DNA from 2 places in the Streptomyces sp. NPDC002788 genome. Region 1 is predicted to be linked to the other one. Evidence: riboswitches for the same ligand, from Rfam matches in the RefSeq annotation. Region 1 holds a riboswitch; the other holds the start of a gene.
What was found. A riboswitch is a leader RNA that binds a small molecule or an ion and turns the genes downstream of it on or off. The one in region 1 is predicted to bind thiamine pyrophosphate.
Positions count from the first base shown of each region.

Region 2: another riboswitch for thiamine pyrophosphate. It lies ahead of ACWD1U_RS15680 (thiamine ABC transporter substrate-binding protein); the one in region 1 lies ahead of thiO (glycine oxidase ThiO).

Region 1 is NZ_JBSFVB010000008.1:279,490-293,793, reverse strand. Features, by position in the region: gene ACWD1U_RS17630 (anthranilate synthase family protein) at 1-1,622, opposite strand, end outside; gene ACWD1U_RS17625 (trp operon leader peptide) at 1,717-1,773, opposite strand; gene ACWD1U_RS17620 (class II 3-deoxy-7-phosphoheptulonate synthase) at 1,870-3,222, shown strand; gene ACWD1U_RS17615 ((2Fe-2S)-binding protein) at 3,379-3,603, shown strand; gene bfr (bacterioferritin) at 3,610-4,086, opposite strand; gene ACWD1U_RS17605 (sulfite oxidase-like oxidoreductase) at 4,262-4,912, shown strand; gene ACWD1U_RS17600 (deoxyribonuclease IV) at 4,918-5,796, opposite strand; gene pknB (Stk1 family PASTA domain-containing Ser/Thr kinase) at 5,856-7,778, opposite strand; gene ACWD1U_RS17590 (thiazole synthase) at 7,873-8,670, opposite strand; gene thiS (sulfur carrier protein ThiS) at 8,673-8,873, opposite strand; gene thiO (glycine oxidase ThiO) at 8,870-10,042, opposite strand; TPP riboswitch at 10,040-10,151, opposite strand; gene ACWD1U_RS17575 (NAD(P)/FAD-dependent oxidoreductase) at 10,412-11,653, shown strand; gene ACWD1U_RS17570 (Rv2175c family DNA-binding protein) at 11,933-12,298, shown strand; gene thiE (thiamine phosphate synthase) at 12,595-13,257, shown strand; gene metF (methylenetetrahydrofolate reductase [NAD(P)H]) at 13,353-14,276, shown strand.
Region 2 is NZ_JBSFVB010000007.1:203,277-217,580, reverse strand. Features, by position in the region: gene ACWD1U_RS15710 (VOC family protein) at 1-211, shown strand, start outside; gene ACWD1U_RS15705 (LOG family protein) at 235-1,356, shown strand; gene ACWD1U_RS15700 (LAETG motif-containing sortase-dependent surface protein) at 1,561-2,211, shown strand; partial or broken gene ACWD1U_RS15695 (hypothetical protein) at 2,271-2,585, opposite strand; gene ACWD1U_RS15690 (ABC transporter ATP-binding protein) at 2,589-3,608, opposite strand; gene ACWD1U_RS15685 (ABC transporter permease) at 3,608-5,209, opposite strand; gene ACWD1U_RS15680 (thiamine ABC transporter substrate-binding protein) at 5,248-6,321, opposite strand; TPP riboswitch at 6,410-6,516, opposite strand; gene rlmN (23S rRNA (adenine(2503)-C(2))-methyltransferase RlmN) at 6,541-7,647, opposite strand; gene ACWD1U_RS15670 (hypothetical protein) at 7,859-8,506, opposite strand; partial or broken gene ACWD1U_RS15665 (HNH endonuclease) at 8,507-8,686, opposite strand; gene ACWD1U_RS15660 (e9imm peptide) at 9,108-9,317, opposite strand; gene ACWD1U_RS15655 (NUDIX domain-containing protein) at 9,332-9,817, opposite strand; gene ACWD1U_RS15650 (helix-turn-helix domain-containing protein) at 9,837-11,051, opposite strand; gene ACWD1U_RS15645 (winged helix-turn-helix domain-containing protein) at 11,287-11,655, opposite strand; gene ACWD1U_RS15640 (SCO3933 family regulatory protein) at 11,805-12,158, shown strand; gene ACWD1U_RS15635 (FtsK/SpoIIIE domain-containing protein) at 12,161-13,516, shown strand; gene ACWD1U_RS15630 (DUF2637 domain-containing protein) at 13,602-14,297, shown strand.

The DNA of each region.
Region 1 (14,304 bases):
CCGAACAGCTCGATCTCCGTCTGCGCCCCCTGGTACGGGACTTCCTTCGCCACGATCTCCAGCCCCAGCTCGGCCGCGATCAGCTCGTGCCCGAGGCAGACGCCCAGCACGCCCTGCCGTTCGCTGCGGATCACCTCGGCGGTGAGGCCGCGCAGGAAGCGCATCTTGGGATCGGCGAGGTCGGACGGGTCGCCCGGCCCCGGCCCGAGCACGACGGGTCCCTCGTGTGCGAGCACCGCTCCCCGCAGCCCCGGCTCGTCGTACCGTCGCACGGTCACCTCCAGGCCGCTCGACCGCAGCACGTGCGCGAGCATCGCCGTGAAGGTGTCCTCACCGTCGACGACCAGGGCGTGTCCGGCCAGCTCCGCCGAGCGCTCCTGCATCCGCAGCCAGAAAGGCGCGAGCGACGCCCGGCGTCCGTCCAGCGCGGCACGCACGCGTGGGTCGTCGGCGAGGCGCACGCGCGTGTTCTCCGCACGCGGCCGTGCCGGCCGCACTCCCAGTGCCGCCAGCACCCCTGCCGCCTTGGCGTGCGTCTCGGCCACCTCGCTCGCCGGGTCCGATCCGCGCACGAGGGTCGCGCCGACCGGCACCCGCAGCCTTCCGCCGGCGTCGATGTCGGCGGTGCGGATGAGGATGGGGGAGTCGAGGGTCTGGGCCCCGCCCGAGTCCCGGCCGACGAGGGCCAGCGCCCCGGCGTAGTAGCCGCGCCCGCCGGCCTCGTGCCGCTCGATCACCCGGCAGGCGTTCTGCACGGGCGATCCGGTGACGGTCGCCGCGAACATGGTCTCCCTCAGCACGTCCCGCACGTCCAGCGAGGACCTGCCGCGCAGCTCGTACTCGGTGTGCGCGAGGTGCGCCATCTCCTTCAGCCGGGGCCCGATCACGACCCCGCCCATGTCGCCGACGGTGCACATCATCTTGAGCTCCTCGTCGACGACCATCGACAGCTCCTCGATCTCCTTGCCGTCGGCGAGGAAGTCCAGCAGGTGCTCGGGCGTCGGCCCTTCGGCGGGGTAGCGGTACGTGCCGCTGATCGGGTTCATCACGACCGTGCCGCCGGACATCCGCACATGCACCTCGGGGCTCGCCCCGACCAGCGTGCGGTCCTCGGTGTGCACGACGAACGTCCAGTACGCCCCCCGTTCGCCCTCCAGCAGCCGCCGGAACAGTGCCAGCGCGTCGCCCCGGCCGAACCCGGGGATCTGGCCCTGGTACGTCCGCCGGATCACGAAGTTCGCGCCCTCGCCCCGGCCGATCTCCTCCCGCAGCACCCGCCCGACGATCTCCGCGTACTCCTCGTCGGCGACATCGAAACCGCCGCCCTCGACCCGCACGTCGTGCGCCGGCAGCTGGGCCAGGGCGTCGGCCAGCGGGACGGTGTACGACTCCTCGGGCGTCAGTGCCACCAGGGGCGTGCCGTCGTCCCGGACGTCGAAGCCGCGCTCGCGGATCTGCCGGAAGGGGACGAGCGCGAGGCTCTCGCCGGGGAGGTCGGCGAGGCGGTCGTACCGGGCGACCGGGCCGATCAGGACCTCGACCAGCCCGTGGTCGTGGCCGGGGGTGCGGCGGCGAAGCAGTGCGAAGGGGCGGGTGCCGTGCAGGAGCTGTCCCAGGTCCATGGATCCTCTTCCGTCGATGTCGGTGAGGAACGACCCCGGGAAACACCGAAGGCCGCCCCTCGGGCGGCCTTCGCGAAGTCTTGAGTACGCGCAGTCAGCGGGCCGCCGGATGAGCGGTCCACCACCAGGTCTGGATCGAGTGCGCGAACATGCGAGGCACCTTACCCCATGTCCGAGGGTCGTACCGGGTGTCTCAATTGCTGGGCATGGGTCAGGACGCCCGACACGACCCCGTAGTGTTGAGGTCGTGACCGTGAACGCTAAGACCAGCGCCACCGCTGGCAACACCTGGCGAGACCTGCCCGCGGCGCAGCAGCCCGAGTACCCCGACACCGAGGCTCTGCGCGCAGTGATCGCGGACCTCGAGTCGTATCCGCCGCTCGTCTTCGCGGGCGAGTGCGACCAGCTGCGTGCCCGGATGGCGGCCGTTGCCAAGGGAGAGGCGTTCCTCCTCCAGGGCGGCGACTGCGCCGAGGCCTTCGACGCGGTGTCCGCGGACCACATCCGCAACAAGCTGAAGACACTGCTCCAGATGGGCGCCGTGCTCACGTACGCCGCCTCCGTGCCGGTGGTGAAGGTCGGCCGCATCGCCGGCCAGTACTCCAAGCCGCGCTCCAAGCCGACCGAGACCCGTGACGGCGTGACGCTGCCGACCTACCGCGGCGACTCCGTCAACGGCTTCGACTTCACCGAAGAGGCCCGCGTCCCGGACCCCGAGCGGCTGAAGCGGATGTACCACGCCTCCGCCTCCACGCTGAATCTGGTGCGCGCCTTCACCACCGGCGGTTACGCCGACCTGCGCCAGGTGCACGCCTGGAACCAGGACTTCGTGAAGTCGTCCCCCTCGGGGCAGCGCTACGAGCAGCTGGCCCGTGAGATCGACAACGCGCTGAACTTCATGCACGCCTGCGGGACCGACCCGGAGGAGTTCAAGACGGTCGAGTTCTACGCCTCGCACGAGGCGCTGCTGCTCGACTACGAGTCCGCCCTGACCCGGGTCGACTCGCGCACCGGGCAGCTGTACGACGTCTCCGCGCACATGGTGTGGATCGGCGAGCGGACCCGGCAGCTGGACCACGCGCACATCGAGTTCGCCTCGCGGATCCGCAACCCGATCGGCATCAAGCTCGGCCCGACGACCACCGCCGAGGACGCGCTGCAGTACATCGAGCGCCTCGACCCGGAGCGGGAGCCGGGCCGGCTGACCTTCATCGTCCGCATGGGCGCCGACAAGGTCCGCGACAAGCTTCCCGAGCTGGTCGAGAAGGTCACCGCCTCGGGCGCCACCGTCGCCTGGGTGACCGACCCGATGCACGGCAACACCTTCGAGGCGGCCTCCGGGCACAAGACCCGCCGCTTCGACGACGTGCTCGACGAGGTCAAGGGCTTCTTCGAGGTCCACAAGGAGCTGGGCACCCACCCGGGCGGCATCCACGTGGAGCTGACCGGCGACGACGTCACCGAGTGCGTGGGCGGCGGCGACGAGATCTTCGTCGACGACCTCCACCAGCGCTACGAGACGGCCTGCGACCCGCGTCTCAACCGCAGCCAGTCGCTCGACCTGGCGTTCCTCGTGGCCGAGATGTACAGGGACCAGTAGCGGATCAGCCTGTCGCGGGCATCGACTGGGGCGCGGATCACATACGATCCGCGCCCCTCTCCGCTTTTGCGGCTCCCACCCGGCGGGTAAGGTTAGGTTAGCCTCACCGATCAACGGGGACGGCGCCTTGGAACGACCCGTCGGGAGGTGGACCGCGTGTACGTCTGCAGTTGCTTCGGCATCACCGAGCAGCAGGTCAAGCAGCACGCGGACAGCGGCGCCTGCACCCCCCGCCAGATAGCCTCCGCCTGCAAGGCGGGCACGGACTGCGGGTCGTGCGTGCGCCGTATCCAGGCGATCCTGGGCCGGGGTGCCTGCCCCCGCCGTGAACTGGCCGACCGGGGTCAGCCGGTGCTCTCGGAGCTGGAGGACGCCGCCTAGGTCCGCCTAGCTCGGCTGCTCGATCTGCTGCGCGAGGTACAGCGCCTCACCGAGCTTGTCGATGAGCTCCAGTTGCGTGTCCAGGTAGTCGATGTGGTGCTCCTCGTCCTCGAGGATCGACTCGAAGAGGTTCGCGGACGTGATGTCGCCCTTGCTGCGCATCACCTCGATACCGCGCCTGAGGCGGTCGATCGCCTCGACCTCGACCTGTCGGTCGGCCTGGAACATCTCGGTGACCGTCTGGCCGACCCGCACGTGGAAGAGACGTTGGTAGTTGGGCAGGCCGTCCAGCATGAGAATGCGTTCGGTGATCTTGTCCGCGTGCTTCATCTCGTCGATGGACTCTTCACGCGTGTACTTGGCGAGCTTGGTCCAGCCCTTGTTGTCCTGGATCCGGTAATGCAGCCAGTACTGGTTGATCGCCGTCAGCTCGCCGGTCAACTGCTCGTTGAGAAATTCGAGGACCTCGGGGTCGCCCTGCATCGCAGAGGCTCCTTCCGCGCGGGGGACTGGCAGGTTGCGCCGCATGATTCCACTGGTGAAGAAGATCGTCCAGTAAGTCTGCACTTAGTAAGTAAGGGCATGCTTAGTTCTATTTGTCCCGTTTTTGGAGTCGCCCCGGTCAGGGGCATCACCCGGGGTCTGTCAGGATGGAGTCATGGGTCAGCCGCTGGAACACGAATCGGGAGAAGGGCACGATTCAGCAGGAGTGACGCAGCCCGGACTGCCCCCGGGACAGCGGGTGCAACGCGGCTGGCCGGTCACGCACTACGGCCCTGTCCCCAAGTTCCGGCCCGAGCGCTGGGAGTTCCGGGTCTTCGGCGCCACCGCCGGTGGCGGCAAGCACTGCTGGACCCACGAGGAGTTCACGGCCCTGCCCCACACCACCGTCGTGGCCGATCTGCACTGCGTCACGAAGTTCAGCATGCTGGGCGCCGAGTGGGGCGGCATCCCCGCCCGCACGATCCTCGACCTCGCCCCGCCCGCCGACCACGTCACCCATGTGATGGTGTGGGCAGAGTACGGATTCAGCTCCAACCTCAGGCTGTCCGACTTCGCCTCCGAGCGCACCCTGTTCGCCACCCACAAGGACGGCGAACTGCTCACCGCCGAGCACGGCTTCCCGCTCCGCCTGATCGTGCCCCACCTGTACGCCTGGAAGGGCCCCAAGTGGGTGCGCGGTGTGGAGTACATGACCGCCGACCGGCGCGGCTTCTGGGAGGAGCGCGGCTACCACAACATCGGCGACCCGTGGCGCGAGCAGCGCTACTCGTACCAGGAGAAGCCCGGGGACGGCCCCGACCTCTGACGGCGTCAGCCGTCGCGCAGCTTCTTCAGCCGCTCCACGTCCGCCGCGTGTCCCTGCTTGCCGCCCGGCGTCTCGATGATCAGCGGAACGCCCTCGGTCGCGGGGTGTGTCATCAGGGCCCGGAACGGGTCCTCGCCGATGTGGCCGACGCCGATGTTCTCGTGCCGGTCCTTGTGCGCGCCCACCACGTCCTTGGAGTCGTTGGCGTGGATCAGCTTCAGCCGGCCCTCGCCGACCGTGTCCACGAGCAGGTCCAGCGTCCGGTGCATGCCGCTCGGGCCGGTCAGGTCGTGCCCGGCGGCGAAGATGTGGCAGGTGTCCAGGCACACGCCGAGCATCGGGTGGGCGTCCAGCGCCTCGAAGTACGGGCCGAAGTCCCACGTCCGTGAGCACAGGGAGGCGCCCTGGCCGGCGGTCGACTCCAGCAGCAGGAACGGGTCGTCGTCGTGGGTCAGCTCGTCGAGCAGCGGCAGCAGATGCTCCCGGACCTGCTTCAGCGCCACCGACCGCTCCCGGCCGCCGGTCGCGCTGCCGGTGTGGACCACCACGCCCCGCGCCCCGATCGCCCGGCCGCGCCGCAGCGAGTGCCGCAGCGACTCCACCGACCGCTCCACCGTCGCCTCGGTGTGCGAACCGAAGTTGATCAGATAGGGGGCGTGCACGTACGCCGGGATCGACTCGGCCTCGCACGCCGCGCGGAACGCCTCGTCCTGCTTCGGGTTCCCGGCCGGTGTGGCCCAGCCGCGCGGGTTGGCGACGAAGACCTGCACCGTCTCCGCCTGCAGGTCACGGGCGTACGACAGGCCGACGGAGTGGAGCCCGCCGGCCACGGGAACGTGGCCGCCCACAGGGTTGCGGGGAGGGTCGGACAGCTGATGGTTCACCCGTTCAGGGTGTCATGCGTCCGGCCCTGCCCCGTCCACGGGCCCCCTGCCCGGGACCGTCACCTGATCTTGATCGTGATCGTCGAGCCCTTGGGCGCGGTCTCCCCGCCCTCGATGGACTGGCCCTTGACGGTGTCGCCGAACAGGCCGAGCAGGCCGCGGTCCTCGTCGACCTGGAACCCGGCGGCCTCCAGTGCCTTCCTCGCGTCGTCCGCGCTGTCGCCGACCACGTCCGGGACCTCGATCATCGCCGGGCCCTTGGACACCGTCAGCGTCACGGTGTCACCCTCGGCGACCCGCCTGTCGGCCTCCGGGGACTGTGCCGCGACCTGGCCCTTGTCGAAGTCGTCCGAGGTGACCTGCTCGGGCGAGACCTTCACCCTGAGACCGGCCTCCCGCAGCTCTGCCCTGGCGTCCTCCAGGCTCTCGCCGATGACCTCGGGGACGTCGACCTGGGCGCCCTTGCTGACGACGAGCGCGATCGCCGAGCCCGCCCGCCGCTCGGTGTCGGCGGCGGGGTTCGTGCTGATCACGTAGCCCTTGCCCATGTCCTCGCTGAACTCCTGCGTGACCATGCCGGGCTCCAGGCCGGCCGCACTCAGCCGCTCCTTGGCCCTGGCCAGCCGGTCCCCCGTCACGTCGGGCACGTTCACCATCTCCGGGCCGTCGGAGACGGTGAACGACACCGAGTCGTTGACGCGGATACGGGTGCCCGGCGCGGGGTGGGTGCCGATGATCGTGCCGCGCTTGACGGTGTCGCTGTAGGCATGGCTGACCCTGCCGACCTGGAGCCCGGCCGCCTCCAGCCGCTCCCGGGCCTGCACCTCGGTATTCGACAGCACCGCCGGGACCTTGGTGAACTGGCCGGAGTTGATGTACCAGACGCCCGCGCCGACACCGAGGACCAGCAGCAGGGCGGTGACGATCGAGATGACGCCACGCCGCGGCAGGCGTCGCCGGGACGGCGGCGGAGGTGGTGTCGCCAGCCGGCTGGTGCGGTGCAGCTCCGGCTCGGCGTCCTCGTTCACGGGCAGCGGCCGCGGCATCGTGAGCGCCCGCGGGATCACGCTCGTCCGGTCGTCGGCGTTGTCGTGGTCCGACGCGAGCGCCTGCGGCGGCACGGCGTCCAGCTGGTCCGCGCTCAGCCGGCCACGCCCGTCACGGACCTGCGCGAGCAGCGCCACCGCGTCGTACGGGCGGATCTCCGGGGTGCGGGCCGTCGCCGAGGCGACCATCTCGTCCAGCTCGTACGCCAGGCCGGGCACGGCGGCCGACGGCGGGGGGACGTCCTCGTGCAGGTGCTTGTAGAGGATCACCGCGGGGGAGTCCCCGTCGTGCGGCCTGTCGCCGGTCAGCATCTCGTACAGCATCACCCCGCACGCGTACACGTCGACGCGGGGGTCGGCGGTGCCGTTCTCTATCTGCTCGGGGGCGAGGTACGAGACCGTGCCGAGCACGGTGCCGGTGGTGTTCGTCACCGTGTCCACGGCCCGGACGAGACCGAAGTCGGCGACCTTGACCCGGCCGTCGTCCCCTATCAGGACGTTCTCGGGCTTCATGTCGCGGTGCACGAAACCGGCGCGGTGGGCGGCGCCCAGCGCGGCCAGTACCGGCTCCAGGATGTCCAGGGCGGCACGCGGCTGCAGCGCCCCGCGCTCGCGCAGCACGTCGCGCAGGGTGCAGCCCGCGACGTACTCCATGGCGAGGTAGACGTAACTGCCGTCGGTGCCCTGGTCGAAGACCTGCACCACGTTCGGGTGCGCCAGCCGGGCCACCGACTTCGCCTCGCGGATGAACCGCTCGACGAACGAGCCGTCGACCGCGAGAGAGGGGTGCATCACCTTGAGCGCGAGGACCCGGTCGAGCCGGGTGTCCACGGCCCGGTAGACCGTGGCCATCCCGCCGACCGCGATCCGCGCGTCGATGCGATACCGGCCGTCGAGCACCTGCCCGACCAAGGGGTCCTGAAGGGTCGTGTCCACGCAGGCGAGTGTACGAGCCACGACCGGCAGCCCCGTCCTCCCGGCCGTTCTCGGGGCTGGACTGAAGCGGACCTGTGACGTGTGCCCGGCCGTCCTACTGGAAAGCGGGCCGCTCCGGATCCAGCACGGCCAGCCCCTCCGTCGGCGACGACGCCTCCGCGAAGTGCCGCCGGGGGATACGCCCGGCCCGGTACGCCAGCCGCCCCGCCTCCACGGCATGCCGCATCGCGTCGGCCATCAGTACCGGCTCCTGTGCCCGCGTCACCGCCGAGGCGAGCATCACGCCCGCACACCCCAGCTCCATCGCCAGCGCCGCGTCCGACGCCGTCCCGGCACCCGCGTCCAGGATCACCGGCACACGCGCGTGCTCCACGATCAGCTGGAAGTTGTGCGGGTTGCGGATGCCGAGCCCGGAGCCGATCGGCGAACCGAGCGGCATGATCGCCGCGCAGCCGGCGTCCTCCAGCTTCCGCGCCAGCACGGGGTCGTCGTTGGTGTACGGCAGCACGGTGAAACCGTCGTCGACCAGCGTCTCGGCCGCCTCCAGCAGCTCGATCGGATCCGGCAGCAGCGTGCGCTCGTCGGCGATGACCTCCAGCTTGATCAGGTCCGTGCCGAGGGCCTCGCGCGCGAGGCGGGCGGTGAGCACGGCCTCTCCGGCGGTGAAGCAGCCCGCCGTGTTGGGCAGCACCCGGATGCCCAGCTTGTCCAGGACGGACAGCACCGAGCCGTGCACCGAGGCGTTCACCCGGCGCATCGCGACCGTGGTCAGCTCCGTCCCGGACGCGACCAGCGACCGCTCCAGCACATCGAGGCTGGGCGCCCCGCCGGTACCCATGATCAGGCGGGACGTGAAGGACGTACCACCGAGGACAAACGGATCGTCGGCCATGGTCAGCCTCCTTGGACGGCGGTGAGGACTTCCACGCGGTCGCCCTCGGCGAGGGACGTGGAGGGCCATCGCGTGCGCGGGACGACGGTTTCGTTGAGGGCGGCGGCCACCCCCGAGGGCGAGGTGGTGAGGGACTTCACCACGGTGTCGAGAGCCGTGCCGGGCCGGACGTCCCGGGGCTCCCCGTTGACGGAGATGTTCATGCGGGCTGCTCCGTGAGTGCGGGGGCGGTACGGAAGCGCTTCGGGCTGAAGGGACGGGCCTCTTCGGGGAGTTCACCCGTCGCCAGGACGTGCGCCAGGGCGTCGCCGGTCACCGGCGTGAGCAGGACGCCGTTGCGGTAGTGCCCGGTGGCCAGCAGCAGTCCCGCCAGACCGGTCGGGCCGAGCAGCGGCGCGTTGTCGGGGGAGCCGGGGCGCAGACCGGCCCGGGTCTCGGTGAGCGGCAGCTCCGTGATGCCCGGCACCAGCTCGTGGGCGTCGCGCAGCAGCTCGTACACGCCGCCCGCGGTCACGGTGGTGTCCCAGCCGAGTTCCTCGCTGGTCGCCCCGACGACCAGCTCGCCGCTCTCTCGCGGCACCAGGTAGACGTGACTGCCGCGCACGACCGCCCGCACGGTCCGGCTCAGGAACGGCCCGTGCCGCTGCGGCATGGTCAGCCGTACGACCTGCCCCTTCACGGGCCGCACGGGCGGCAGCACGTCCTCCGGGACGCCGGCGAGCCGCCCGCTGAGGCTGCCGCCGGCGAGCACCACCTGCCCGGCGCTCAGCGCGGTCCCGTCGTCCGTGACGACACCGGCGGCCCGGTCCCGGACGACGGTGAGCCGCTCGGCCCACACCCGGTGGAAGACCACGCCGGCCCGCTCGCACGCGGCCACCAGCGCCCCGGCCAGCCGCCGGGGATCGATCTGGTGGTCGCCGTCGACCCGCAGCCCGCCGCGCACACCCGGCGCGAGCATCGGCTCCAGGCGACGGCACTCGCGCCCCGACAGCCACTGCGAGTCCAGGCCGGACTGCTGCTGCAAGGCGTGCAGTTCCCGCAGGTGGGCCCGGTCATCGGCGTCCAGGGCCACGGCGAGGGTGCCGCAGCGGCGGTAGCCGAGGTCGTGGCCGGTCAGCTCGGTCAGTTCGGCCGCGAAGGCCGGGTAGCGGCGGGCGGAGGCGAGGTTCAGGCCGAGCAGGGTCTGCTCGCCGTAGTGCAGTTCCGTGACGGCGGCCAGCATGCCGGCGGCCACCTGGGCGGCTCCGCCGCCCGGCTCGGGATCCACCACGGCCGTGGCGAGGCCGCGTTGCGCGGCCCGCCAGGCCGTGACCAGGCCGATGATCCCGCCCCCGACGACGAGGACGTCTGACGTGGTGGACGTAGGCGACATGGGCGTCCAGCCCCTCCCTTCGCCGGCATGACCCGGATCAGGTTCGTACGGTCGGAGGCCGCCAGCCTCCCTCTCAGCCCGGTGCGTCCGGGCTCCCGCGAGTGCTTTACGTCAGCCACCCTAGCCCGGCGCCGCATGCCGCAGTAAGGGGTCCTTGCACTGTGAGCGTCCGACCCGGGCGGGCACAGTGCAAGGACCCCCGAGGGAGCCTCGGCCCGGATCCGGGCCGGACAGGAGCGCGGCGAGGTCGTACAGAGGCCGTTCGGGGGTACCGGAAAAGGTGGGCCCGGGCAGCGGGACGAGCGTTGTGGAGCAGGTCACGGCGCAGGAACGCTGACTGACGGAATGTCAGGTGTCTATGGTGATCAGGTGAGCGAGCAGACGCAGGAACCAGGTTCGTCCGCGCCGCGGCGCGTGGTCGTGGCGGGCGCGGGCATGGCCGGGGTGCAGACCGCGGTCGCCCTGCGTGAACAGGGTTTCACCGGCACCGTGAGCCTGATCGGCGCGGAGCCCCACCAGCCCTACGACCGCCCCCCCTTGTCCAAGGCAGTCCTGCTCGGCAAGGCCGAGGGCTCCGCCTTCGACGTCGACTTCGAGGCCCTCGGCATCGAATTGCGGCTCGGCTGCGAGGTGCTGGGCCTGCGCCCCGGCGACCACGAGCTGGACACCGAGGTCGGGCCCGTGCCGTACGACGTCCTGGTCGTCGCGACCGGCGCCGAACCGGTCCCGCTGCCCGGCGCGGAGGGCGTGCCCGGCGTGCATCTGCTGCGCACCCTGGACGACGCCGAGCGGCTGCGGCCGGTGCTGGCCCGCCGGCACGACATCGTGGTCGTCGGCGCGGGCTGGATCGGCGCGGAGTTCGCCACGGCCGCGCGTGAGGCGGGCTGCGCGGTGACCGTCGTGGAGGCCGCCGAACGCCCGCTCGCCGGGGCGCTCCCCGCCGAGGTCGCCGCGCCGATGGCCGACTGGTACGCCGACGCGGGCGCGGTACTGCGCACGCACGCGCGGGTGCGACGTGTCGAGCCCGGCGCGGTGCACCTCGACGACGGCTCGCGGCTGCCCGCGGGCGCGGTCGTCGTGGGCATCGGCGCCCGCCCCGCCACGGCCTGGCTGGCCGGCTCCGGCGTCGAGCTCGGCGCCCACGACGAGATCGTCGCCGACGAGCATCTGCGTACGTCCGTGCCGGACGTGTACGCGGTCGGCGACTGCGCCTCCTTCCCCTCGGGCCGCTACGGCGAGCGCCTGCTGGTGCACCACTGGGACAACGCCCTCCAGGGCCCGCGCACGGTCGCCGGGAACATCGTCGGCCGGGCCTCGGGTCAGACGCCGGCGGTGTACGACCCGGTGCCGTACTTCTGGTCCGAGCAGTTCGGGCGGTTCGTGCAGTACGCCGGGCACCACGCGGCCGCGGACGCCATCCTCTGGCGGGGCGACCCCTCCGGCCCGGCCTGGACGGTGTGCTGGCTGCGGGGTGAACGGCTGGTCGCGCTGCTGGCGGTGGGCCGCCCCCGGGACCTGGCCCAGGGGCGCCGCCTGATCGAGTCGGGCACACCGATGAATCCGGTGCTGCTGGCGGACCCGGCGAGGCCGATGAAGGCGGCGACGGCGTGAGGGGTCCTTGCACTGTGCCCGCCCGGGGCGCGCGGCGTGGCACCGCGCCTCGCCGCCTTGCCGAAACGAAACGCCCAGGTGGCTCCGCTATTCAGGGCACTCCGGCGCCTTGCGATGCACACACCGGACCACGCGACCTGATCGGACGCTCACAGTGCGAGGACTCTAAGGGCCGGGCCGTGCGAGGGCGCCGCTGACCAGGACGCCGGGCCCGGCGCGCCCGCCCGGGTGGACCGGGTCGACTTCCGACTGTCGGTGGCGGATGGCAGGCTTGTTTCCGTGACCGAGATTGACGCAAAGATCGATGCTCTCGTCCCCGCCTGGCTCACCCTCCCCGACATCGCCGAGCAGCTCGGCGTCGAGGTGACACGCGTGCGGCAGCTGGTCAAGGAGGGCCAGCTCATCGCCGTACGCCGCGGTGAGAACCGCGCGCTGCACGTCCCTGCCGCCTTCATCGACGGGGACAAGGTCGTCAAGGGCCTGTCCGGCACCCTGACGCTCCTGCGGGACGACGGCTTCACGGACGAAGAGATGCTCGAGTGGCTCTTCACTCCCGACCCCAGCCTGCCCGGCACCCCGGCGCAGGCGCTCAGCGAGAATCGCGGCACGGAGGTGAAGCGCCGCGCGCAGGCGCTCGCGGTCTGACCCGACCTCGACCGAACAACCGTCCGGCACCGTGTGAGCGGAGCCGGGCCTGAACAACCGCCCGTGGGGCCGTGGCCCGTCAGGTCACGGCCCGGGGCAGGCCGCGCCCGCTCCCGCCGTGGGCCGGGCGCGGCCGACCCGGGGGCCGCCCCGGGGCAGGCGTAAGGTGCCCGAGGCGTTGCGGTGAGGACAGGGGCGCTCCCGCACCGCACGCCACCCACGGGCACGCCGTATCCGTAGCCATCCGCGCAGGCGCGGAGCGCCGCCCGCACGCCACCGACACCCAGGGGGACATCATGACCGGCACCGTCGCCATCACCGCCCGTGCCCGGCTGGCCGACGCCCGGGTCTACCTCTGCACCGACGCCCGCAAGCGGCAGGGTGATCTCGCCGCGTTCCTGGACGCCGCGCTGGCCGGCGGGGTCGACATCGTGCAGCTCCGCGACAAGGGCATGGAGGCGGGCGAGGAGCTGGAGCACCTGGCGGTCTTCGCCGACGCCTGTGCCCGGCACGGCAAGCTGCTCGCGGTCAACGACCGCGCGGACATCGCCCACGCCGCCTGCTCCGACGTGCTGCACCTCGGCCAGGGCGACCTGCCGGTCCCCGCGGCCCGCGCGATCCTCGGCGACGACGTCCTGATCGGCCGCTCCACCCACGCCGAGTCCGAGGCCGCCGCTGCCGCCGTGCAGGACGGCGTGGACTACTTCTGCACCGGCCCCTGCTGGCCGACCCCCACCAAGCCCGGCCGCCACGCCCCGGGTCTGGACCTCGTGCGGTACACCGCCGCCCTCGGCACCGACCGCCCCTGGTTCGCCATCGGCGGCATCGACCTCGGCAACCTCGACCAGGTACTGGACGCCGGCGCCCGGCGAGTCGTCGTCGTACGGGCGATCACCGAGGCCGACGACCCGGGCGCGGCAGCGACCGAGTTCGCGAAGCGGCTGCGGGAGCGGGAGTGACGCCGGTCTGTCCAAGGGATGGACAACAAGTAGACAAAAAGGGCAAATGTCGGCGCCTGGTTGGGGGACCGACCGCCCCTGGCTAACCTGCCGGTATGGCCCTCGGCACCGCATCCATCAGGTCGGACCACGCACGCACGGTCCGCGACATGCTCGCGACCGGTAAAACGACGTACTCGTTCGAGTTCTACGCCCCGAAGACCCCGAAGGGCGAGCGGAACCTGTGGAACGCGCTGCGCCGGGTCGAGGCCGTGGCGCCCGACTTCGTCTCCGTGACCTACGGCGCGGGCGGTTCCACCCGCGCGGGCACGGTCAAGGCGACCGAGGCGATCGCCTCCGACACCACCCTCACGCCCCTCGCGCACCTCACGGCGGTCGACCACTCGGTGGCGGACCTGCGCAACATCATCGGCCAGTACGCCGACGCCGGGATCCGCAACATGCTCGCCCTGCGCGGCGACCCGCCCGGCGACCCGATGGGCGAGTGGGTGCCGCACCCCCGGGGCCTGGCCTACGCAGCCGAGCTCGTCGAGCTGATCAAGGCCTCCGGCGACTTCTGCGTGGGCGTCGCCGCCTTCCCGGCGATGCACCCGCGCTCCACCGACTGGGACGCCGACGTCCGCCACTTCGTCGACAAGTGCCGCGCGGGCGCCGACTACGCCATCACGCAGATGTTCTTCCAGCCGGAGGACTACCTCCGGCTGCGCGACCGCGTCTCGGCCGCCGGCTGCGATACCCCGATCATCCCCGAGGTCATGCCGATCGCCAGCGTGCGGACGCTGGAGCGCATCGGGTCCCTCACCAACGCCGCCTTCCCGGCCGCCCTGAAAGAGCGGATCCTCACAGCAAAAGACGATCCGGCCGCTGTACGCTCCATTGGGATCGAATTCGCCACGGAGTTCTGTGCACGGCTGCTCGCCGAGGGCGTGCCCGGCTTGCACTTCATCACGCTCAACAACTCCACGGCGACGCTGGAAATCTACGAGAACCTGGGCTTGCACCACGCACCGCAGGCCTAGACCGTTCGCACCGGTATACGACACACTG
Region 2 (14,304 bases), on a different contig from region 1:
GGACTCGACGAAGACCAGCGAGGTGCTGCTCGCGCTGAGCTCCGAGAGCCGCGAGAAGGTCGACGAACTGGTCGAGAAGGCGGTCGCTGCGGGCGGTTCCGTCTCCGGCGAGACCCAGGACCACGGGTTCATGTACGGCCGTGCCTTCGACGACCCGGACGGCCACACCTTCGAGGTCGTGTGGATGGACCCGTCGGCCGTCGAGGGCTGAACCGGCTGTGCCAGCATGGGCGGGTGCAGACGATGCCCGCCCATGCGGCCCACCACGACGACCATGAGATCGAGACGCTCGAGGAGTTCGACGCGACGGTCTCGGCGCGTGGCACGCTCGCCGGTCACCGCGTCCAGGCCGTCGATCTGACGGACCGCACGCGCGAGCTGCTCACCACGGACACGGCCGGCGCGGTCTTCCTCGGCTGCGCGATGCGCGAGGACGCGGCCGCGAAGATCCGCGGCGACGGCGCCCTGGTCTTCCCGCCGGTCGCGGACCTGCCGTTCGACCCGTACCGCGGCCTGCTCTACTCGCCCGACGAGCTGTTCGCGTCCCTGGCCGACGGTTACGAGGCCACGCCCGACGCCCTCGCCTACGCCTGGTTCCAGCGCACCAAGGCGGACAGGGACATCTACGCGTCCCTGCTGCGCGCGGTCCACGACGACAGCGTCTCGGACGCCCTGGACGAACTCCTCTCCGGTGCGCGGGTGGTGGGCGTGATGGGCGGTCACGCGATGGCCCGCGGCACGGAGGAGTACGCGGGCGCCGCACGGCTCGGCCGGGAGCTGGCCCGGGCCGGTTTCACGGTCGCCACCGGCGGCGGCCCCGGCGCGATGGAGGCGGCCAACTTCGGAGCGTACGCCGCCCCGTTCGGCGACGAAATGCTCACGGAGTCGCTCGAACTGCTCGGCAAGACACCGCACTTCACCCAGTCGATCACCCAATGGGCGGCGGCCGCCCTCGAGATACGCGCCCGCTGGCCCCGGGGCGGTCGTTCCGTCGGCATCCCGACCTGGTTCTACGGCCACGAGCCGCCGAACGCGTTCGCCTCCCACATCGCCAAGTACTTCGCCAACGCCACTCGCGAGGACGGCCTGCTGGCCCGGTCGAACGCGGGTGTGGTGTTCCTGCCGGGCGCCGCCGGGACGCTGCAGGAGATCTTCGACAACGCGACGCCGAACTACTACGAGTCGCGCGGCGAGCCGACACCCATGGTGCTCGTGAACCGCGCGCACTGGACGGAGCGACTGCCGGCCTGGCCCCTGCTCCGGTCGCTGGCCAAGGGGCGCTCCATGGAGGCGCGGATCGCGCTGGTGGAGCGGATCGAGGAGGCGCCGGAGGCGTTGAAACGTCTCGGCGGTTAATAAGCTGGCAAAGCAAGTGCTTGCAACCTGCATATGCGTTGACACTACTTATGCAGCGCTTATAGACCTGTGAGCCTCCCGGTAGTGCTGATCTTCCGTCAACACTGCCTCCACCCCCCGCATTTGCGCATCCCGTAAAGGACAAACGTGGCAGTTCTGTCCGTATCACGCCGTACGGCATCGCGTCGTACCGTCGCACGTTCCGTGCGGATCCTCGGTGTCGTCTCCGCCTCGGCCGCGCTCGCGCTCGGTGCCGCCGGCGACGCGCTCGCCTGCAACATCAACGAGTTCTCGGCCGAGGCGAAGTGCGACGGCGACAAGGGCGTCATCACCGTCACCGACGTGGACCCGGCCGGCGTCCCGGCGACGGTCACCGTGTACCTGGAGAACAACGGCGCCGACGTGAAGAAGGTCGGTGAACAGGTGGTCAAGGGCTCGCGCGAGGGCACCACCATCACCTTCGCCGAGGACTGGAAGCCGAACGCCGAGTACCGCATCCACGTCAAGGCCACTCCGTACGTCGACGAGGACATCAAGCCGAACCTCGTCACCCCGGCCACGGCCTGCAAGAAGGAGGAGCAGCCCCCGGCGACTGTGCCGGCCACGCCGACCCCGTCGGCCTCCCCGTCGAAGCCGGCCGAGGAGACCGAGACTCCGGCTCCGACGCCGTCGGAGAGCCAGAGCACCTCACCGGCGGCCAACGCGCCCGCTCCGGCCGGTGACTCCAACCTCGCCGAGACCGGCGCCGACTCCAACACCGGCATCATCGCCGGCATCGCGGCGGCCCTGGTCGTCGTCGGTGGCGGCGCGGTGTTCTTCGGCATGCGCCGCCGCGGGGCGAAGACCGACAGCTGACGACTCCGCACACCGCGATGTGGCCCGTCCCCTGATCCGGGGGCGGGCCACGTCCCGTCTCACCCGAACGTCGCCCGCCGCAGCCAGAACTCCAGCAGCTCCCGGTCGCCGAGTATCTCCAACTCCTGAGCGTCCAGGGGAAGTCGCCGGTAGAAGGCGAGCAGCACGGAGGTGAGGGGTCCGCGCAGGGCGACCGTGGCCTTCTCATGTCCGCGGCGCCAGGCGACACCGTCCTCGGTGAACTCGACGAGCCACTCGGCGTTCAGGCCGGGCCCGGTGTCGATGGCGTGCAGATGGATGCTGCGGCCCGGGCCGCGCAGTTCCCCCACCGTGTCGTGCGGAGCCGTCCGCTGCACGTACTCCACGATCTGCAGCGATCAGTCGAGCACCACGATTTCGGCCCCGTCGAAGTCCACGCCGACCTCGTCCCCGACCTCCGGCGCCGCCCGCAGCGCGCACGCCGCCTCCAGGCGCGGGGCGTCCCGGGGCTGAAGGCGGACGGCGACGTGGGTGCCCTTGAAGGTGCGGGCGGTCACCGTGCAGCGCAGGCCCGTGCCGACAGGCACCAGGCGCACGCCGGCGGGCCGGACCAGCAGGGTGCGCGTGCCCTGCGGGGCCCCCTCCGGCACCGGCACCTTGCCCCATGGCGTGTCCGCGGCCTCCACCCCGACCGTCGCCTCGACGACGTTATCGAAGCCGAGGAAGCGGGCCACGAACGCGTCGGCGGGCCGCTGCCACACCTCAAGGGGCGTACCGGACTGGGCGATCCGCCCGTCCCGCATCACCACGACCCGGTCGGCCAGCGCGAAGGCCTCCCCCTGGTCGTGTGTCACGGCGAGCACGGTCGTGCCCAAGCGGCCGAACAGTTCCCGCAGTTCGACGACGAGCCGCTCCCTCAGCGACCGGTCGAGCTGACCCAGCGGCTCGTCCAGCATCAGCAGCCGGGGGCTCGGTGCCAGGGCCCGGGCGAGCGCCACCCGCTGCTGCTCCCCGCCGGACAGCGCGGCGACGCCCCGGCGTTCCGCACCGGGCAGGCCCACGAGGTCCAGCAACTCCTGGACACGCTCGGCCCGGTGGAGCTTCGCCGCCCCGCGCATGCGCAGCCCGAAGGCCACATTGCCGCCCACGTCACGCTGCGGGAACAACTGATGGTCCTGGAACATCAGCCCGACGCCCCGCTTGTGCGCGGGCACGCCCGTCTGGTCGCGCCCGTCGAGCACCACCCGCCCGGAGTCGAGCGGCTGCAGCCCGGCCACCACCCGCAAGAGGGTCGACTTGCCACTGCCGCTGGGCCCGAGCACGCACACGATCTGGTGCTCGGCGACCTCCAGATCGACGGCGTCCAGCACGGCACGCCCGCCGAAACGGACCGTCGCACCCTCCAGAGCCAGCAGCATCAGAACTCCCCCGTCCGGTCCGTGCGGAGCCTCTCCAGCACCAGCAGGGCCACGGCGCACACCACCATCAGAATCGTCGAAAGGGCCATCGCCTGGCCGTAGTTCAGGTCCCCGGGCCGCCCCAGCAGACGTGCCACGGCCACCGGCAGCGTCGGGTTGTCGGGCCGTGCGATGAACACCGTCGCCCCGAACTCCCCGAGCGACACCGCGAAGGCGAACCCGGCCGCGATGAGCAGCGCCCTCCGCACCAACGGCAGGTCCACCTCCCGCCACACCCGCCAGGGCGAGGCCCCGAGCACCGAGGCCGCCTCCCGCAGCCGCACGTCCACCGCCCGCAGCACGGGCAGCATGGTCCGCACGACGAACGGCACCCCGACCAGCGCCTGCGCGAGCGGCACCAGGATCCACGAGGACCGCAGATTCAGCGGCGGCTCGTCCAGCGCGATCAGGAACCCGAAGCCGACGGTCACCGCGGACACCCCGAGCGGCAGCATCAGCAGCGCGTCGAAGCCGCGCACGAACCGCCCGGCGTCCCGGCGGGTGAGCGCGGCAGCGGCCAGTCCGCCGATCACCACGGCGATGGCTGTGGCGGCGACCGCGTACGACAGGGAGTTGCCGATCGCCTCGATCGGCGGGACGAGGAAGACTCCGCCGTCCTCCCTGGTCAGCGCCCTGTAGTAACCGAAACCCGGCGCGTCCAGCGACCGCTGCACCAGCACGGCCAGCGGCAGCAGAAGCAGCACGACGACGGTGACGAGCACCCCGCCCAGCAGCGCCCACTGCCCCGCACCGCGCGGCCGGCGCGCGGTCACGGCCGCGTCCACCAGCCGTAGCGCGGTCTCCCGCCGCCGCACGGTCCAGGCGTGCAGCGCGAGGATCGCACCCACCGCGACGAACTGGATCAGCGTCAGCACGGCCGCCGTGGACAGGTCGAAGATCTCGGACGTCTGCCGGTAGATCTCCACTTCCAGGGTCGAGAAGGTGGGACCGCCGAGGATCTGCACGACACCGAAGGAGGTGAAGGTGAACAGGAAGACCATGAGCGCGGCAGCGGCCACGGCCGGGGCGAGGGCAGGGAGCGTCACCTGCCGCCAGGCCCTCAGCGGAGACGCCCCGAGCATCCGCGCGGCCTCCTCCTGCCGCGGGTCGAGCTGCGCCCAGAGCCCGCCGACGGTCCGTACGACGACCGCGTAGTTGAAGAAGACGTGCGCGAGCAGGATCGCCCACACGGTGGTGTCGAGCCGTACGCCCCACAGCTCGTCGAGCAGCCCGCCGCGCCCCACCAGCGCCAGGAACGCCGTACCGACGACGACCGTCGGCAGCACGAACGGCACGGTCACGACCGCCCGCAGCACCTGCTTGCCCCGGAAGTCGAAGCGCGCGAAGACGTAGGCGCCGGGGAGCGCGACGAGCAGGGTGAGCGCGGTGGAGACGAGCGCCTGCCAGGTGGTGAACCACAGGACGTGCCGGACGTCGGACTGCGCCAGCACCCCTCCGACCCGCCCGAGGTGCCAGACCCCGTCGGCCTTCAGACCCCGCGCGACGATCGCGGCGACGGGATAGGCGAAGAAGACCGCGAAGAACGCGACGGGCGCGGCCAGCAGGCCGAACCGCGCCGCCGCGCCCCGCCTGCGGACGGCTACTTCAGTACGAGTGAGGTCCACGACTTGACCCACTGGTCACGGTGGTCGGCGATCTTCGCCGGGTCCATGGTCTCGGGATCCTTCGCCTGCGGCCCGTACTTGGCGAACTCCGGCGGCACCTGGGCGCCCTCGCGCACCGGGTAGACGAACATGTTGAGCGGCATGTCGTCCTGGAACCGCTTGCTGATCAGGAAGTCGAGGAAGGCCTTGCCGCCCTTGGTGTTCTTCGCGTTGCTCAGCAGCCCCGCGTACTCGACCTGCCGGAAGCAGGTGCCCTCGGCGACCCCGGTCGGGGCGGTGCTCGGCTTCGGGTCGGCGAAGAGGACCTCGGCGGGCGGCGAGGAGGCGTACGACACGACGAGCGGCCGGTCGCCCTTGGCCTTCTTACCGCCGGCCGAGCCGGAGAACTCCTCGTTGTAGGCCTGCTCCCAGCCGTCGACGACCTTCACGCCGTTGGCCTTGAGCTTCTTCCAGTACCCCTCCCAGCCCCCGTCGCCGTACTTCGCGGCGGTGCCGAGCAGGAAGCCGAGACCGGGCGAGGAGGCGGAGGCGTTCTCGGTGACCAGGAGGTTCTTGTACTGGGGCTTGACCAGGTCGTCGAAGCTCCGCGGCGGATCGAGCTTGTGGTCGGCGAAGTACTTCTTGTCGTAGTTGACGCAGATGTCGCCGGTGTCGATGGGCGTGACCCGGTGCCTGCCCTGGTCGACCCGGTACTCCGGCAGAATCAGGTCGGAGCCCTTCGCCTCGTACGGCTGGAACAGGCCGTTGTCGAGGGCGCGGGACAGCAAGGTGTTGTCGACGCCGAAGAAGACGTCGCCCTGTGGGTTGTCCTTGGTCAGGATGGCCTTGTTCACGGCCTGCCCGGCGTCGCCGTCCTTGAGGACCCTGACCTTGTAGCCGGACTGCTTCTCGAAGGCCGCGATGACGTCCTTGGACGCGGCCCACGAGTCGTGGCTGACGAGCGTCACGGTCTTGGAGTCGCCGGACCCCTGGCCGCCGTCGGACGACCCGCACGCGGCGAGTGTGCCGACCATGCCGATCCCGACGGCCGCCGCCGTCAGCCGCTTCATGTTGATGTTCACCGGATTCCTCCTGGAGTGACCAGGAGAAGACGCGGCCCTGCCCGGGACTTCTGGGGCCCCGGGCAGGGCGCAACAGCTCGAGTGATGACCGATCTCCCTACCCAGAATGACCTGGGCCAGGTTCGGAGGGTCTGCGGCCGTGTGCCGCACTCTCAGCGCTGTGGCGCTCCCCTGTCGGAATATGCAGATGTTCTTACGGCGGTCAGACTACCGTTCGGTGGCCGCGAGCTGACCACACGCCCCGTCGATCTCCTGACCACGGGTGTCCCGGATCGTCACCGGCACACCATGCGCGGCGATCGCCTCCACGAACGCCTTCTCGTCCTCGGGCCGCGAGGCGGTCCACTTGGAGCCGGGCGTCGGGTTCAGCGGGATCAGGTTGACATGCACCGGCCTGCCCTTGAGCATCCGGCCCAGCCGGTCACCGCGCCACGCCTGATCGTTGATGTCGCGGATCAGCGCGTACTCGATGGACAGCCGCCGACCGGACCTGGCGCTGTACTCGAAGCCGGCGTCCAGCACCTCGCGGACCTTCCACCGCGTGTTCACCGGCACGAGGGTGTCGCGCAGCTCGTCGTCGGGCGCGTGCAGCGAAATGGCGAGGCGGCACTTGAAGCCCTCGTCGGCGAACCGGTGGATGGCCGGGACGAGGCCGACGGTGGAGACGGTGATCCCGCGCTGGGACAGCCCGAGGCCGTCGGGCTCGGGGTCGGTGAGCCGCCGGATGGATCCGACCACCCGGTTGTAGTTCGCGAGCGGCTCGCCCATGCCCATGAACACGATGTTGCTGAGCCGCGCCGGGCCGCCGGGGACCTCCCCGTCCCTGAGGGCCCGCATGCCGTCCACGATCTGGTGCACGATCTCGGCCGTGGACAGGTTCCGGTCCAGCCCCGCCTGCCCGGTCGCACAGAACGGGCAGTTCATTCCACACCCCGCCTGCGAACTGATGCACATGGTCACCCGGTCCGGGTAGCGCATCAGCACGGACTCGACGAGCGTCCCGTCGAACAGCCGCCACAGCGTCTTGCGCGTGGTGCCCTGGTCGGTCGACAGATGCCGCACGACGGTCATCAGCTCGGGCAGCAGCGCCTCCTGCAACCGGCCGCGGGAACCGGTCGGGATGTCGGTCCACTGCTCCGGATCGTGCGCGTACCGCGCGAAGTAGTGCTGCGACAGCTGCTTGGCACGAAACGGCTTCTCCCCGACCGCGGCAACGGCCTCCTTGCGCTCGGCAGGAGTGAGGTCGGCGAGATGCCGCGGCGGCTTCTTGGCTCCGCGGGGGGCGACGAAAGTGAGTTCTCCGGGCTTCGGCATAACCCTCCCAGTGTCGCAGATCAACTCGGGGGGCCCAGGCCAGAGCGGGGTGGGGGTGGTCACCTGTGGGTGCGGACTGTCAGCGTTGGCCGACCTCGGACGGCCCAGGGACGGCCCAGGGGGCCCCGCGGTCGCGATTACTGGTCCAGGCCGATCAAGGAAGCAAAGCGGCGCGCACTCACGGCTAGGGCTTCGCGTCCTTGCCAGACTCTCAGTTCTTGAGTCCTCGCCATGCCTCGACGGTCTTCCTTAGCCGCTCCAGCGGATCGGGCTCGCTGACCAGAAATGCGTTCTTGAGCTGAGGCACAAGCTGCACAACCGAGGTTTTAGTGTCTAGTTCAATCGTCATACCGGCAAACGCAAGCCCTTCCGCTAGATGCTGGCCAGCATTCACTCCATTAACCCGGATCCCGATTCCACGCAGATCAACCAAGTAGCCAGAGCGCCAGAATTTAGCCCGGAGGTGAGCCGGTTCGCCTTTCATGTTCAGATTCAGTGCCACATTATTGACGCCAGATCGGACCGTCAGCTTTTGATAGTCCGACTCCATATCCCATACCGCAGCATCACCCGATATCCATTCGTTGTCTTCAATCAAGGCGATTAGGCTGCCACTTTGATCACGCAGGTTCATTGATAGACTGACGTGCCCATCTGAACCTGGAGTAAGGGTCAATAGCGGTTCCCCATCTACAATGATCACCGGCCCTTCACCAACCATCAGCACGCCGCCCGCCAGCACGGCGCAGTAATCTTGCTTGGTATATAGCATTCCGCCCGCCAAGCCTCTTCGGGCATTGAACGGGCTCGCCTGAATTTCTCGCTGCTGCTTTGCAGTGAAAACACCCTTCGTCGCCATGTCGTGACACAAGGGACACAGAACCATCATGTCCTCTACTCGGAAGTGCTGGTCCTCGCTATACGGGATAATGTGGTGGTACTGGTAAATCGGGAGCCCGCACCTACAGCAGCCGAAACGGGCATGCTGACGCAACTTCCGCTTGACCTCAGAAGGGGTCTTGGGTCGATCCTCGTACATGCGTCCCCTAGCTTCTCAAGTCGCAACAATGCACCAAATATAGCGGGCATTCCACGTGACGGCTGGAGAACAAGGTCGGCGGAGCGGCTTTGGGCTGGAGCTGCTTTGGGGCGAGTGATCATGGCCCCGTAAGCTCATGGCGAGTCGGGCAGTCTGTGGACCTGCCCGTTAAAGCACGACGTTGGGGCCATGATCTTAGAGGCTCGCCCCAAAGTGGCTGCCTAAAGCCGTGGAGCCGACCGCCCCAGCCACAGAGGGTGTCTCCCCCTTCATGCCCGCAGCCGCCGAGCGCGCCGCCGGGCGCGGCCAGCCGGGGCGCAGACAGGAGGCAGGCCGCGCCGCAGAGGCGGCGCGCGCCCGCGCCGTGCGCGGGCCTTGATGAAGTAGAGAAACTCTTACCGCAATGCGGTCTACTGTGCGGTTACAGGGCGAACGGCTCGTAGGACAGAGCTCGGCCCACGACCTTCTCTGCCGTCAGCTGAGGATCGTGGTCCCAGAAGACATAGTCACTGATGTGCGGGCAGCCAAGTCCACGTACGAGCCCCGCGAGGATGTCGTCGGCTTCGGCCTCGTCGGCATAGTCGGCGTTCATGAGCCGCTGGACGAGGTGGATCGCTTCGGCTCGACTCATGCCGCGGGGAGTGGTCACGCTGCCTCGGTGCCGGGTGTCTGGCCGTGCTCCAGGTAGACCGGCGAAGCTGCGTCTCGGGCCTCTGTTGCTGCGATGACGCGTCGGGCCAACCGCGGGATGGTGTGCTCCGAGATCTGCTCGGGAGTGAAGAAGGCGAAGCTCTTCAGCTCGTCGGGCTGCAAGCTGATCCGGGCCACGTCGTCCTCGCCGAGCTGGCCGCCGTCGAACAGGTACAGCACCTTGTCGCCCTCAGCCTTGTTCGGGGCCCAGTCGACCGCGAGCAGGCGCCCAAGGGGTGGGGTAATGCCCAGCTCCTCCTTGACCTCGCGGATGGCCGCGTGCAGCGGAGACTCGCCGGTCTCGACGTACCCGCCGGGGATCTCCCAGTAGTCCTTGTACGTGGGCTCCACCATGAGGACCCGCCCAGCGGCATCAAAGAAAAGCGCACCCGCTGCCATGCGCGGATGCGCCATCTTCGCTTCCTGTGCGTTCAGTGCCATGCAGCCGAGAGTACCCAGCTCAGATGACATGCAGCCTGTTGGCCAGGTCCGCCAGGCTGCGGCTCGGCCGGCCCCTCTGGTTCCGGACCCAAGTCAGGACGAGTTCGCGCGCGAGGTAGTGGTTCCGTACCTGCTCAGGGGCCCAGCTCTCCGCTTCGAGGATCTTCGCCAAGGCGTCTTCCATACGGTTGTGGGCGCTGAGGGCTCGGGCCACTTCGAGGTTGTGGCGTGTGCGGCGCTCGGTCGGCAGCGCGCTGGTGTCGATCTGCGGACCCAGATCCACCGCGACCTGCATGTCTCCCAGCTCTGCGGCCGTGGCTACGCGATGGATGGCCACATTGGTCGGGCCGAAAGCGGTCCACACGTGGTTGGCGTCGGTTCCCAGCCGCCGGGCTGCCTGGTCGGCCTCGGCGAGGAAGGTCTGAGTCGTGGCACGGTCCTCCGCCCGGGCAGCCGCCATGGATCCGGCGAGGAACAAGGTTCCGTAGATCGACAGGAACTCGGGGTTCGCGTCGTCCAGGCCGGGGCGGAGGTACTCCCCCGCGTCGCCGACGAGCTGCGTGGCGGCACCGAACCGGCCGGTGGTCAACAGGCAGTGGGCGACGGAGCGGAACAGGGACCCGGTCACCACGGCATTGCCGGACTGCTGAGCGGCAGCCAAGCCGCGGTCGGCTGCGATCCACGCCAGATCAGCCTCGCCGAGCTTGGTGAGCACCATGGCCGCGCCCTGGTAGGTCATCGCCGTGAGTTCATGTGCTTGCTCGCGCTCCCGGCCCTGGTAGGCCTGGGCCGCGATGAGCGCATCGGCCAGCAACAGCGGTAGGCGGCGAGTGGCGAACGCATACCGCGAGTCCTGATACGCGTCCCACACCTCAGCGACGCTGCTGCGGAGTTCGTCGAGTGAGGTCGGCTCGCCCTCGGTCGTGATCCCAAGAAGTGGGGTCAGCTGGCGGTAGTTCATCAGGGCCGAGCGAAGCGCCGGCACCGTGCGCTTGCCGCTGTCGGCTGTCCAGTCCAACAGGGTGGGTTCGGCGAGCAGGTCGCCCAGGGTCACGTCGAGTGCATCGGCAAGCGACTTGATGACCGAGAGCCGGTCCAGCTCGATCCGGTTGTTCTCGGCCTTGCTCAGCCAGTCGACGGTTCGGCCGACCAGTCCGGCCAGGACTTCTTGGGACATGCCACGCCTGCGGCGGTACCAGGCAACGCGTTCGCCGATCGTCAGGTTCGTCGTCATTCCTCGCATGGCAAGAGCGTCCCCCCGTCTCTACATGGGACCCCGGAGAGATTTTCCGGGGTACTCCACCGACCCGCTCCTAGCGTTGCTGACAACCCCAGGGACTGTCAGGTCGAACCACGACGAAGGAGCCACGCGATGCCGCTGACCCCGGCCGAAGTGGTCGAACTCATCAAGGAGGTCAGAGAGCTTGGCGAGGAGGTGGCCGCGCTCGGGAATCGAGCTGAGGCGTTGGTCAGTCGTCTTGCGCCTGGTTCCGCACCAGTTGCTCAAGTTGATCCATCCGGTCGGCGAGCCGACGTACCTCCTGGCGGACTTCCGACAGGTATCCGGCGATCTCCTCGAACTCCGGGCTGTGCTTCGCCGGTCGAGGCTCGTCGGGAAGAGTGACGAAGCTGCCTTTGCCCTGGTGGGAGATCGCGTAGCCGTCCTCGCGAAGGCGTGAGATCGCCTGTCGGGCCACCGTGCGCGAGACGTCGTGCGTTGCCATCAGCTCGGTCTCGGACGGCAGTTTCTTGCCTGGATCCAGCTCTCCCTGGCGGATGCGGCGCTTGAAGTCGTCAGCGATCTCCAGGTACTTCGCGCGTCCGGTGAACTCGGCCATAGCCCCTCTCAGTGCTTGTCGCACTAAGTGCAGCACATCCAACCGACAACAGTCGAGAACCACTTGACGTACTAAGTACTTCAGGTGCACCCTCATGACAGGTCGACGTACTAAGTACGTCAAGTTCGACGACAGCTAGGAGCGCACTCATGCGTCAGATCCCCGTTGAGACGTCCGGCGCGACCGTGATGGTCGCCAAGGCCCCGCAGCCCAAGGTCCGTGACCGTCGGACCGGTGAGATCGCCACCGACGCCGACGGCGTCAAGCTGATGACCGTGGACGTGATGTTCGCGGCCAACGACGAGGTCGAGATCCTGTCCATCACCGTCCCCGAGCCCGGTATCTCCAGCGACCTGGCCATGGGCACCCCGGTCGCTCTGACGGGGCTGATCGCCCGGCCGTGGGAGAACGAGTTCAACGGCCAGAAGCGCCACGGCATCGCATTCCGCGCGGTCGCCGTCACCTCGCTGGCCGCCACCGGCTCGGCATCGGAAGCGGCCTGATCATGACCTGGTTCATGGTCGCTGTGGTTGTGGTCGTCGCCGCTGCGGGTCTCCTGCGGTGGCGGCGCCCCGCCTGGTACTGGCTGACCTTCGGGGTCCTCGTCGCCTCGGTGCGGGTCCTGGTCCGCTACGCCTCGGTCATGGACGCCTGTGGGCTGACGGTTCCGCCCTCGCGCTGGCGGCTGGCGCTGGCCCGGGTGGCCAACCGGCCGGTTCCTGAGTCTCGGGTGCCGCGCATCCTTCGGCTGCGGCCCACCCGGACCGGTCTGGTCCTGCGGCTCAAGCTCCGCCCCGGTCAGGACGCCTTCGACGTGTCGGCGGCCACGGACCGGCTGCGCCACTCCTTCGGGATGTACGGCGTGACCTCCCGCGAGGTCCGCTCGGGTGTGGTTGAGGTGCGGATGACCGGCTACGACGTGCTCAAGCAAGTGCAGATGCCCGCCAAAACCGACACCCGTCCGATGCGGGTTCCGGTCGCGCTGCGGGAGGACGGTTCGGTGCACTACCGCGACTACCGCGCCGTTCCCCACGGGCTGACCCTCGGGGCGACCGAGTCCGGCAAGTCCGTCTATCAGCGCAACCTGGTCGCCGGGCTCGCTCCGATGGACGTCGCCCTGGTCGGCATTGACTGCAAACAGGGCGTCGAGCTGTTCCCCCTGGCCCGCCGCTTCTCCGCCCTCGCCGACAACCCCGACACGGCCCTGGAACTGCTCGAAGCCCTGGTGTCCCACATGGAGGAGGTGTATCAGCTAATCCGGGCTGAGCAGCGCATCAGCGTCGCGGTGCCGGATGCGGAGGTCGCCGCCGACATCTGGGACCTGCCCGACGACATCCGCCCCGTGCCAGTCGTGGTCCTGGTCGACGAGGTTGCCGAACTTGCCCTGTTCGCTTCGAGGGAGGAGGAGAAGCGCCGGGACCGGATCATCACCGCACTCGTGCGGCTCGCCCAGCTCGGCCGTGCGGCCGGCATCTATCTGGAGATCTGCGGGCAGCGCTTCGGCTCCGAGCTCGGCAAGGGCATCACCATGCTCCGTGCCCAGCTCACCGGCCGTACCGCCCACCGTGTCAACGACGAGACGAGCGCGAACATGGCCTTCGGTGACATCTCGCCGGACGCTGTCCTGGCCGCCATCCAGATCCCCGCCGAGACACGCGGCATCGCGATCGCCGGTGACTCCACCGGTGGCTGGCACCGCATCCGCGCCCCGCACACCTCGCTGCGCCAGGCCGTGAACCTCTGCAATAAGTACGCCGACCGCACCCCCGACGTGCCCGCCCTGGCCGCCTACCGGCCCGTGACTGGCTCACTGCCCTCGGCCCGGGTGCCGCTGTCCAAGACAGCCCCCGCCACGGCCTGACCCTTCCCCTCTCATCTCCGGTCGGCGTGACCGTTTCGCGCCAGGTCCCTACCCCCGCCATGCCTCATCACTGGAAGGAGCCGTGATGGCCCGCCCCGCTCTCCGCATAGATGCCGTCCTGGTCCAGGCCGTCATTGCCGGGGCGCTGTCCTTCGCCCACCTGCACGACCTGGCTGCCGCTGCCGGGCAGGACGGCTGGAAAGCCTGGGCCTACCCGATCAGCGTGGACCTGCTCCTGGTCGCTGCCTGGCGGCGGCTCCGTGTCGATGGTCCGTCCCGGCTGGCCTGGTGCTGGTTCGTCATCGCCCTTGTCGCTTCGCTCGGCGCCAACGTCGCCACCGCCGGACTCCTCGACCTCGACCACGTCCCGGCCTGGCTGCGGATCCTCGTCGCCGCCTGGCCCGCCCTGGCATTCATGGGCGGCACCCTCCTCGCCCACTCCGCCACAGAGCAGGTGGCAGAAGCGCCGGCACCCACAACGCCAGATGCCGAACCGAACCCTGAACCGGTCGCCGAACCCGATCCCAAGCCCGAGCCCGAGCCACTTCCAGCGGTCGACCACACCCCGGCCCTCCCGGCTAGCGATCCCGCCCCGGCTGAGCCTGCCCCGGCCGACCCCGCTCCGGCTGTGCCGGTCCCGGCCGCGCTGGTCGACCACGCCCGAAAGGTCGCCGACGACCACCACGCCCGCACCGGTACCCCGATCGACACCGACACCCTGCGCGCCCGCCTCGGCGTCCCGCCCCAGCTCGCCGACGCCATCGCCGCCCAACTCGCCTGATCCCGAC